One region of the Clostridium sulfidigenes genome, then DNA from elsewhere that is predicted to be linked to it. Evidence: predicted binding sites of a transcription regulator. Region 1 holds the regulator's gene; the other holds the start of a gene.

Region 1 (6,042 bases):
CATTTATTTGGATTAATTTATTTTGAAAAAGCTCCTAAGCTAGTTCTTCCCATTGATCATATAGGTTTTGAAGTTCTTCTTCAGTTTTTTGTATTTCTTTATTTATTTCTATGCTTTTTTCAGGGCTGGAATAGACTTCCTCAAGGCATAGCTGCCCTTGGAGCTCCTCAAGAGATTCCTCAGTAGCTGCTATTTTATTTTCAATGTTTTTAAGAGTATTAGCTTTTTCTTTTTCAGCTTTTTCAGCTTCACGTTTTTTCTTTTTATCTAGCTTTAACTGAGTCTTAGTAATGCCTGAACCTTCCTCTATATCCTCAAACCTTAAAGGGTTTTTCTTTTTCTCTACGTAATAGGAATAGTTGCCTAAGTATTCTTTCACTCCATCCTCATTAAGCTCAAAGATTTTATTTATAATTTTATTTAAGAAGTATCTATCGTGGGATATGAGAATTATTGTGCCATCATAGTTTAAGATTGCATCTTCTAAGGCCTCACGAGAGATAATATCTAAGTGGTTTGTAGGTTCATCTAGAAGAAGAAAATTAGCTTTAGAAAGCATTAGTTTTAGTAAATTAATTCTACATTTCTCTCCACCACTAAGAGTAGATATGGACTTAAATACGTCATCCCCTGTAAATAAGAAGGCTGCAAGAGCCGATCGTATCTCCGTAGTAGTCATATGAGGGAAATCATCCCACACCTCATCTAAAATAGTTTTATTAAAGTTTAAATTAGATTGCTCTTGATCGTAATATCCAACAAATACGTTTTTACCTAACACCTTAATCCCATTATCTGAAGGTATTTTATCCATGATTATTCTAAATAAAGTAGTTTTGCCACGGCCATTTTCCCCTATAAGAGCAATTTTTTCTTCTCGTTTAATATCCATATTTAAACCTTCAAATAGAAGTTTTTCACCAAAACTTTTACTTAAATTTTCTACATAAAGAACATCATTACCACTTTTAATTTGTGTTTCAAACTTTATTTTTGAAGCCTTTGCATCTTTGATAGGTGCTTCTATTCTTTCTATCTTATCTAAGGCCTTTTGACGACTTTCAGCAGCTCTTATACTTTTCTCACGATTAAAGGACTTATACTTAGTTATGATTTCTTCTTGTCTTTTAATCTCTGCTTGTTGAAGGTCGTAAGCCTTCTGCATCACTTCTTTATTTTTCTCTTTAAGGTCGATAAAGGCTGTATAATTTCCGTTATAGCACTGTGCAGTTCCACCTATAAGTTCTATAGTTTTATTGGTGATAGCATCTAAGAAGAATCTATCGTGGGAAATTACTATAATTGTGCCTTTAATCTCTTTAAGGTAGTTCTCTAACCATTCTATTGCATCAAGGTCAAGATGGTTTGTAGGTTCGTCTAGAAGCAAAATTTCAGGTTTTCTAAGAAGGAGCTTACATAAAGCAACTCTAGTCTTTTGACCACCGCTTAATATAGATATGGATTTATCAAAATCAACTTCTGTAAAGCCTAGGCCTTTAAGTACACGACTAATTTCGCCTTTATAAGTGTATCCACCACGATTTTCATAAACCTCTGTTAAAGTAGTATAATCACGTATAATCTTATTGTGATAATCTTCTTTAGCAGCATCATAAGGTTCCTTCATCTTCTCTTCTAAATTGTGTAATCTTTCCTCAATATCTATCAGTGACTTAAACACGGAAAGAAGTTCAGTATATATGGTATTATCTGAATCTAGAGAAAGGTTTTGAGAAAGATATCCAAGTTCCTTTGATTTATCTATATATAGCTCACCACTATCATATTCCATTTGATTGGTTAAAATTTTAAATAGGGTTGATTTACCTGCACCATTAGCACCTATTAATCCTATTTTTTCACCTTCATTTACATTGAAGGTAATATCTTTTAAAATCATATCTATTCCGAAGTATTTACTTATGTTTTTACAACTTAAAACTATCATTTATTTCACCGTCCTACTAGCATTTTAACATGAAAGTTAGAAATTTAAAATAATTTGTATAGTACAGTGGAGGAATGGGTATTGTGAGTAATAGGAAACATTGTTATATATAATACAAAGAAAAGTAAAATTGGTATAAAAATTAAGTTTATGAGACTTTATATATTATTTATGATAAAAAGTTAAAAAAATTTATAATTTATATATACAATAAAGTATTTTAAATGTACAATATAGCATTATAGTTTATTTATTAAAAAATATATAACAAATCAATGGTAATATAGTATAATATCTATATGAATAAAACCTACGTTGAATATGAGATTAGAATAGTTATTTTAGATAATATTTAATAGAGAATTATAATATGAATAAGCATAAAAATAAAAGACAAAAAGAATAAACAAGGAATATATAAAGAATATATATAAGGAGTTGATAAGAGGTGGAGAAGAAAAGAAGCATTTCTATGGCTGTAATAAAAAGGCTACCTAAGTACTACAGATATTTGCGCGAATTAGATAAAAATGAAGTTGATAGAATATCCTCTAAAGAACTAAGTGAAAGAATTGGGTTTACAGCTTCACAAATAAGACAGGATTTAAATTGTTTTGGAGATTTTGGTCAACAAGGGTATGGATATAATGTTAAGGAATTATTATATCAAATCTCTGTTATATTAGGCCTTAACAAAGAGTATAACACTGTAATAATTGGAGCTGGAAATATAGGTCAAGCAATTGCCAACTATACAACCTTTGATAAGATGGCATTTAATCTTAAAGGTATTTTTGATGTGAATGTAAAACTTATTGGACTTAAAATAAGAGATATTGAAATTAGAGATATGGATGAGTTAGATAGTTTCTTACAGAGAGAAAAGATTAACATAGCTATAATTTGTGTTCCTAAAAATAGAGCCCAAGGGGTAGCAGATGTGGTAATAAAGAATGGCGTAAAGGGAATATGGAATTTTGCACCTATAGATCTAAAGGTTAACGAGGATGTTATTGTAGAGAATGTACATCTTAATGAAAGTTTAATGACTTTAAGTTACTTATTAAATGAGCGTGAAAAAGAAGAAGAATTCCTATAATACTAAAAAAAGACAATACGAATTTCTTAAAATTTGTATTGTCAGGAATTTTTTGAATTTAATTATATGAATTAAGTAAAAAGATTCATTAAAAAACATAAATAAAATATAAATTAGGTTGAAAAAGAATTATAAACAGTCTATAATAGTGATTAAGGTATTAGAACCTTAATCACTTTTTTGTTAAAATAATAACGATTTATGGCGGCTAACACCTGAAAAATTGCATGGGGGATTTTAAACATGGATTATAAGAACATAGTCTTGGAAAAAGAAGGAAATGTGGCTTTAGTTAAACTAAACAGACCTAAAGCATTAAATGCTTTAAACACAGAAACTTTAAAAGAAATTGATTGTGTTATCCAAGAAATTTCTGGGGATAAAGAAATTTATGCAGTTATTCTTACAGGAGAAGGTAAAGCGTTCGTTGCTGGAGCTGATATTTCAGAAATGAAAGAAATGAATGCTATAGAAGGTAAAGAATTTGGTATTCTTGGGAATGGGGTTTTTAGAAAAATTGAAAAACTTGAAAAACCTGTTATAGCTGCAGTTAATGGTTTTGCATTAGGTGGTGGATGTGAACTTGCAATGGCTTGCGATATTAGAATTGCATCAGTTAAAGCTAAGTTTGCACAACCAGAAGCAGGGCTTGGAATAACTCCTGGGTTTGGCGGAACTCAAAGGTTATCAAGACTTGTAGGTGAAGGAATTGCAAAAGAATTAATTTACACTTGTGACATGATCAATGCTGAAGAAGCTTTAAGAATTGGATTAGTAAACAAGGTAGTAGAACCAGAGACACTTTTAGATGAAGCAAAAGCTATGGCTAATAAAATAGCTAAGAATGCTCCTATAGCTATAAGCCAATGTAAAGCTGCTATCAATAGAGGCTTGCAAATGGATATTGATAGTGCAGTATTATATGAAGCTGAAGCATTTGGAATGTGTTTTGCTACTGAAGACCAAAAAGAAGGTATGACAGCTTTTGTTGAAAAGAGAGACAAGAATTTTAAGAATAGATAATCGAAATAGATAATCGTATAAGTAGGAGGTATTATAATGAATTTTTCATTAACTAAGGAACAAGAACTTGTAAAGCAAATGGTAAGGGAGTTTGCTATTAATGAAGTAAAACCTATAGCAGCTGAAATAGATGTTACAGAAAGATTCCCAATGGAAAACGTAGAGCAAATGGCTAGATACAACATGTTAGGAATTCCATTCCCAACTGAATTCGGTGGAGCAGGTGGAAACAACGTATCTTATGCTATGACTGTAGAAGAACTTTCTAAAGTTTGCGGAACTACAGGAGTTATAGTTTCTGCACACACTTCTTTATGTGGAGCACCAATATATCAATTTGGTACTCAAGAGCAAAAAGAAAAATATTTAACACCACTTGCAAAAGGTGAAAAACTAGGTGCATTTGGTCTTACTGAGCCAAACGCAGGTACTGATGCTGCTGGACAACAAACAACAGCTGTACTTGAAGGAGATCACTACGTATTAAACGGTTCAAAAATATTCATAACTAACGGTGGAGTTGCTGATATCTTCGTAGTATTTGCAATGACTGATAAATCAAAAGGAACTAGAGGAATATCTGCTTTCATAGTTGAAAAGGATTTCCCTGGATTCTCAATAGGAAAAGTTGAAGAGAAGTTAGGAATAAGAGCATCATCTACTACTGAATTAGTATTTGAAAACTGCATAGTTCCAAAAGAAAACTTACTTGGAAAAGAAGGAAAAGGATTTGCTGTTGCAATGCAAACTCTTGATGGAGGAAGAATTGGTATAGCAGCTCAAGCTTTAGGACTAGCTCAAGGAGCTTTAGATGAAGCTGTTGCTTACATGAAAGAAAGAAAACAATTCGGAAGATCAATAGCAGCATTCCAAGGACTTCAATGGATGGTTGCTGATATGGATGTTCAAATTGAAGCTGCTAGACTTTTAGTATACAAAGCTGCATACAAAAAAGATATGGGTATGCCATACTCAGTAGATGCTGCTAGAGCTAAATTATATGCTTCAGAAGTAGCTATGGATGTTACAACTAAGGCTGTTCAATTATTTGGTGGATATGGATACACTAAAGAATATCCAGTTGAAAGAATGATGAGAGATGCTAAGATAACTGAAATCTACGAAGGAACTTCTCAAGTTCAAAGAATGGTTATCGCAGGAAGCATATTGAAATAGGAGGTAGTGAAAGATGAAAATAGTTGTTTGTGTAAAACAAGTACCAGATACAAATGAAGTTAAAATAGATCCAAAAACAGGAACTCTTATAAGAGATGGTGTTCCTTCAATAATAAACCCAGATGACAAAAACGCTTTAGAAGGAGCTTTACAATTAAAAGATACTTATGGTGGACACGTAACTGTTATAACAATGGGACCTCCACAAGCAAAAGTAGCTTTAGAAGAAGCATTAGCAATGGGAGCAGACGAAGCTATACTAGTTACAGATAGAGCTTTTGCTGGAGCTGATACATTAGCTACATCTCACGCTTTAGCTGCAGCTATTAAAAACTTAGATTATGATATAATATTCGCTGGAAGACAAGCGATTGATGGAGATACTGCACAAGTTGGACCAGAAATTGCTGAACACTTAGGAATGCCTCAAATAACTTATGTTGAAGCAGTTAGCCAAGAAAAAGAAGGCGTATTAAACGTAAGAAGAGCTTGGGAAGATGGATATGAAAATATCAGAGTTAACACTCCAGTTCTATTAACTGCAATCGAAACTTTAAACGTGCCAAGATATATGAACATTAAAAACATATTCGCAATGGCTAAAGAAAAAGAAGTTAAAGTATGGACTGTAGCAGACATTAACGTTGATGTTAACCTACTTGGTCTTAAAGGATCACCTACAAAGGTTAAAAAATCAATGACTAAAGAAGCTAAAGGACAAGGTGAAATATTTGAAGTATCACCAAAAGAAGCAGCTTCAATTGCGCTTTCAAAACTAAAAGAAAAACACTTCATC
Region 2 (5,236 bases), on a different contig from region 1:
TGAGATGGCTTAACTTCTTCCCCTTCAGCTAATTCATTAATATTCATAATTTCATCAACTGTAGTCAAGTATTTCTTAGCTATGCTCCAAAGAGTATCCTCTGGTTGAACTACATATATTATTATACTTGCTTTTTTCTCTGGGACTTCACCATCATTAATTGCCATGTTAACAACAAATTTATTTTTAATATTGTAATATACCTTACAATGAACTTTAACAATGGCTCTAATAGATACATTTCCAGCTTCTAAACTTCCCTCTATCATCTCTAGAGATATATTAGCATTTGCTTGCATATTTGGATTTGTTCCAGCTATATCAACCTTGCAACTAAAAGGAATCTCATCCTCTACAGTAACTAAATACTGTTCTTCATCCTCAGTTGAATATAAAACATCAACCTTTAATAATCCTTCAATTTCTATCTTATCATTTTTAATATTTTTATCAGTAATAGATACATTTCCTGTAGTCATTATAACTTTAATTGGTTTTAAATCATCACTTTTTACGTCAATATCTCCTTTAACCAAACTTTCAGTATATCCATGACCTTGTATCACATTAATATTATTTTCTTTAATATCCATGTTTAATAGTTTTGTAGGGCAATATACATCTTGTATAACTTCTACTTCTTCTTTATACATTACATGAGTAATAGCTTTAACTACAAATTCTACATCAATTACTCTGTTTTCACCCATATCGTCTTGTCTAACATCATATTCAAAGGATTGAACTTCAAATTCAGTGAAGTATTCCATATTTGGTTTTAACTCATCAACGGTAACTTCTTTATATAAAGGTACACTTTCTGAAACGCAGAACAAATCTCTTCCATTCTTGCCTTTATATAATATAGCTACATTGGCCATAGCCTCTATCTTGAGTCCACCATCATATATTCTTACATCCTTCTTACCAATAGTAACGTCATATTTTATAACCTTTAGACACTCATTTTTATCCATGTCAATTTTAACTTCTGCTTTTCCAACTAATTCAGTTTCTATAGGTTCCATAACCTTATCTACAGTCATAGGGTTCTTTAAAAACTGAATATCCTTTCCTTCATGTACATCTTTAACTATCTCAAAGGAATTTATATTATATCCATTGCACTTACATATAATAAACCCTTGAATAGCTATCTTTCTTTCATTAATAATAACACAATCCATATGTTCAATGTTTAGCTCTATATCGCAATACATATTTGATTGGGCACCAATCATGTCAATAGACTCAAAAATGTTACCATTATATACTACTGAATGAGCTTCAGTAGCTCCCCCATCTTTAGCCATATAAAGGATAGTATACTGAAGTTGACCCTCTAAATTTACCTTATCAGTTCCAACCTCTTTATTTGTTATCATAGGCTTTACATCTAACATTAGTATATTATCCACATCTGGTAGCGTATCAGGTATAACGTATTCTTCCTTTATGAACATCTTTGTGTCATTTTCAGCTATTGATTGCTCATATTCTATATAGTCTTTTATCAAATCCAAATCCATAACTTTCCCTCCTAAAATACCTACTAATAATGTATATATGAGAATGTTATGAAATATAACTACTTATATTAAATTTTCTTAAAAGAATAATTATTTATCCGATGACTACCAGCTCTAATACTCCCATCTTTTTTAAAGCGGGAGTAAAGAGCTGCTATGTCCCTGGATAACGATTTCTAGAGCTTCGAAGAAGCTAAGAACTCTGTTTATACGCAAAATAAAAGAGGCATTCTTAAAAGAACACCTCTTCATTTTACCCTGCAAACACTAGCTGAACAGTTTTTGTTAGTACATCACTATAGCTATAACTAACAGTACGTTGCACATTATTATCAAGTCTAATTGTAAATATACTGTCATATGTTTTTTCCAAAACACCATCATTTACTACTACTTTACGTCTTCCTCCATTTGCCTTCAATGTCACTTTTTCGCCAACATGACTTTCGATATCTTTTTTTATCGTAGTCAATACATTTCCCATCTTCACAGTAGACACCCTCTTTCTAATATTTCCATAAAGGCTTCCAACTTTATTATAACAGTTACCTTTCCTTATGTCAAGCAAACTAAATATTTTACAACATTTTAATAATACTTGTCAATGTTAAATATTCGTTAAATTTTTATGTATTATTTTGTTTTTTTAACGCTATGTCATTTATTCAGCTATAATGGCCAGAAACCAACTTGACATTATTATGTGTAGAATTTTTTAGAATATTCACATATAACTATATAAATCTATATTTTTAGATGAAAATGTATGGTAGCTTATAAAAGGTTTTAGTATAAAATCACCTATAGACTCAATTGTATTCACACTTATCTCGCTTGTATTTTAAAAAACACCTAATCACGGGTAATTTTCTTACCCTTATAATTAAGTATTTTATATTTTATAAATTTGTCCTGTTTTTATCAGCATTTTCTTAAATGTATTTTCATATATAAATATTTATATATGAAAATAGGTATATATAAACCTATATAACTTTATACCTATATACCTATTTAACTTTATACCTATATACCTATTTAACTTCATAACTATTTGCCTATATAACTATATAACTAGTTAACTATTTGTTCTATTCATGCGGGTTTGAGAGTTTTCCCCCTATGCATATTATAGTTAAAATTGTATAAATCACAACTCATTTTCTCATTTCACTTTACATACTGAGATTTAGGATATCCTTCTCTGTATTTACCTCTTGTTTGTAATCCTCCTACCCCTTTAATCCCTGTGATTGTATTTTTAATTACATCTTCAATATTTACTATATCTTCGATATTAGTGTAAGCTACCTTCTCACAAATTAATACTGGATCTAAACAATGGATGAGGACCCTGCTGGGAGAAGATGCAAAGTTAGCACCTGCATCAAGCAATGCTTCGTAGTTTGATTGACAGGCACCTGCAAAAATAACCAAATCATCATAATTAGAATTATAACTTCTTAATAAAGAAACACATTCTACAAAGTATTTTGAGTTTCTATAGTTTCCAAGATCCATATAATCTGATATATTCTTGCTCATTCCATCATGGCCCGTAATTACAACTATATCTGGGTTTATTTCCTTTACTAAATCTAGTATCTGGGAGGGCTGATCCTTTTCTGCTATGACTTTACCTACAGCCTCAATGGATAATTGCTTATATGTTTTTAAACAAATATCTAGGTATTGAGGATCACCATCAATATGAAGAATTTTACCTGGTCTTCCAAAGAATAATTCACTATTTTTAAAAGATGTACCTTTCTTTTCTTTTCTGTTTATCTCAGTGTCTATAACTCTTAATGCAGCGGAACTCCCTCTTGTATATGACCTTGATAGCAAAACTTTCTTTAGAGCAGTATTTACTTTTTTATTAAATACTTTATCTTTCTCCCCAACTCCCTCACTGTCAATAACCTCTAAATCATCTTCTATGCTATCTGCTTCAATTCTTATATTTAACCCCTTTAATAAATATTTTTTAACACCCTCATCATCAATTTCTATATCTATTATTTTAAATACTATATCTTTATTATAAGATTTTCTTACTACTCTATCACCTATATTCACCTATATCTCTCCTCATGATTTCCTCTTTATATCATATGAACTTTACTTAATAATTGTGAGATATTAAAACCATGGAACTCATTAAACAAATATAAAAATATAGTAAAAGATTGATAAAAATTTAACTAAATATGTTGAAATATTATTTTCATGGGTTATAATATAATTAGTTAAATAAATAACAAAGTTTAGGGGGTATATACTAAATGTCTACTGAAAAAGTTGATGTAAAATCTGTTAAGGAGTCTAAGAATGATTCCATTTCAAGCTCTAGCAATTCAGCTGAAAAAGCCATATCATCTGTAGATTCTGAAATTAACAACCTTGTTAAAAACGCTCGTGATGCCTACGAGGAATTTTTAACCTTTGATCAAAATTCCATAGATAATATAGTTAAAAAAATGACAATCTCTGCCCTAAGTAAACACCGTGAACTAGCTAAAATGGCTATAGATGAGACGGAAATGGGTGTATATGAAGATAAAATAACTAAAAATATATTTGCCTCTGAGTATGTATACAACAGTATAAAAGATTTAAAAACTGTGGGTATTGTAAATGAAGAAGAAGATTATATGGAAGTTGCAGAACCTATAGGCGTAGTAGCAGGAGTTACTCCAACTACAAATCCTACTTCCACTACAATATTTAAATCCTTAATAGCTATAAAAACTAAAAATCCTATAATATTTAGCTTTCATCCTAGAGCTCAAAAATGTAGTATAGCTACTGCTAAGTTGCTTTTGGATGCAGCTATTGAAGCAGGTGCTCCTAAGAATTGTATTCAATGGATTAGTAGTCCTTCCATTGAAGGTTCACAAAAACTTATGCTTCATCCTGGAGTAGATATTATTCTTGCTACTGGTGGTCCTGGTATGGTTAAATCAGCTTACTCTACTGGAAAACCAGCTCTTGGTGTTGGTGCAGGAAATGTTCCTTGCTATATAGAAAAAACAGCCAATATTAAAAGATCTGTTAATGACTTAGTACTATCAAAATCCTTTGATAATGGTACCATTTGTGCCTCAGAACAGGCAGTTATTATAGATAGAGAAATTAGTGATGAAGTAATTTCTCTCTTAAAAGAACGTAACTGTTACTTTCTTAATAAAGAAGAAATGTTAAAACTTCAAAAGGTTGCTATAGATGAAAAAAGGCAATCTATGAATCCAAACATAGTAGGTCAAGGAGCTACAAAAATCGCAGAAATGGCTGATATTAAAGTTCCAAATGACACAAAGGTTCTAGTATGTGAACCTGGTGGAATCGGTGCAGATTATCCTCTTTCAAGAGAAAAGCTTAGTCCTATCCTTTCAATGTTTATAGTTGATAGTACTGAAGATGGAATAAAAGCCTCTGAAGATATGATTGCTTTTGGTGGTCTAGGTCACTCTGCTGTTCTTCATTCTACCAATGACCAGGTTATTGAAGAATTCTCTAGAAGAGTTAAGGTTGGTAGGATAATAATAAACTCTCCTTCTTCTCAAGGTGCTATAGGAGATATTTATAATGTAAATATTCCTTCATTAACTTTGGGTTGCGGAACCATGGGTAGAAATTCAACAACTCAAAATGTCAGTGCAAACAACTTAATAAATATTAAACGTGTAGCTAAAAGGAGAGTTAAT

What was found. Region 1 encodes Rex, which represses fermentation and respiration genes when NADH is low (regulators of the CRP and FNR family bind a similar motif). Its sites were predicted from a motif close to ATTGTTAANNNNTTAACAAT; they were not measured.
Region 2: a site for Rex is predicted at 3,718-3,737, ahead of adhE (bifunctional acetaldehyde-CoA/alcohol dehydrogenase). Genes of this name have one in related genera too.

Annotation. Positions count from the first base shown of each region.
Region 1 is NZ_JBQHQR010000002.1:181,481-187,522, reverse strand. Features, by position in the region: gene abc-f (ribosomal protection-like ABC-F family protein) at 35-1,948, opposite strand; gene ACTNBA_RS02750 (redox-sensing transcriptional repressor Rex) at 2,397-3,047, shown strand; gene ACTNBA_RS02745 (short-chain-enoyl-CoA hydratase) at 3,291-4,070, shown strand; gene ACTNBA_RS02740 (acyl-CoA dehydrogenase) at 4,107-5,246, shown strand; gene ACTNBA_RS02735 (electron transfer flavoprotein subunit beta/FixA family protein) at 5,260-6,042, shown strand, end outside.
Region 2 is NZ_JBQHQR010000011.1:38,841-44,076, forward strand. Features, by position in the region: gene ACTNBA_RS13000 (DUF3794 and LysM peptidoglycan-binding domain-containing protein) at 1-1,529, opposite strand, end outside; gene ACTNBA_RS13005 (Veg family protein) at 1,783-2,019, opposite strand; gene yabG (sporulation peptidase YabG) at 2,700-3,608, opposite strand; gene adhE (bifunctional acetaldehyde-CoA/alcohol dehydrogenase) at 3,815-5,236, shown strand, end outside.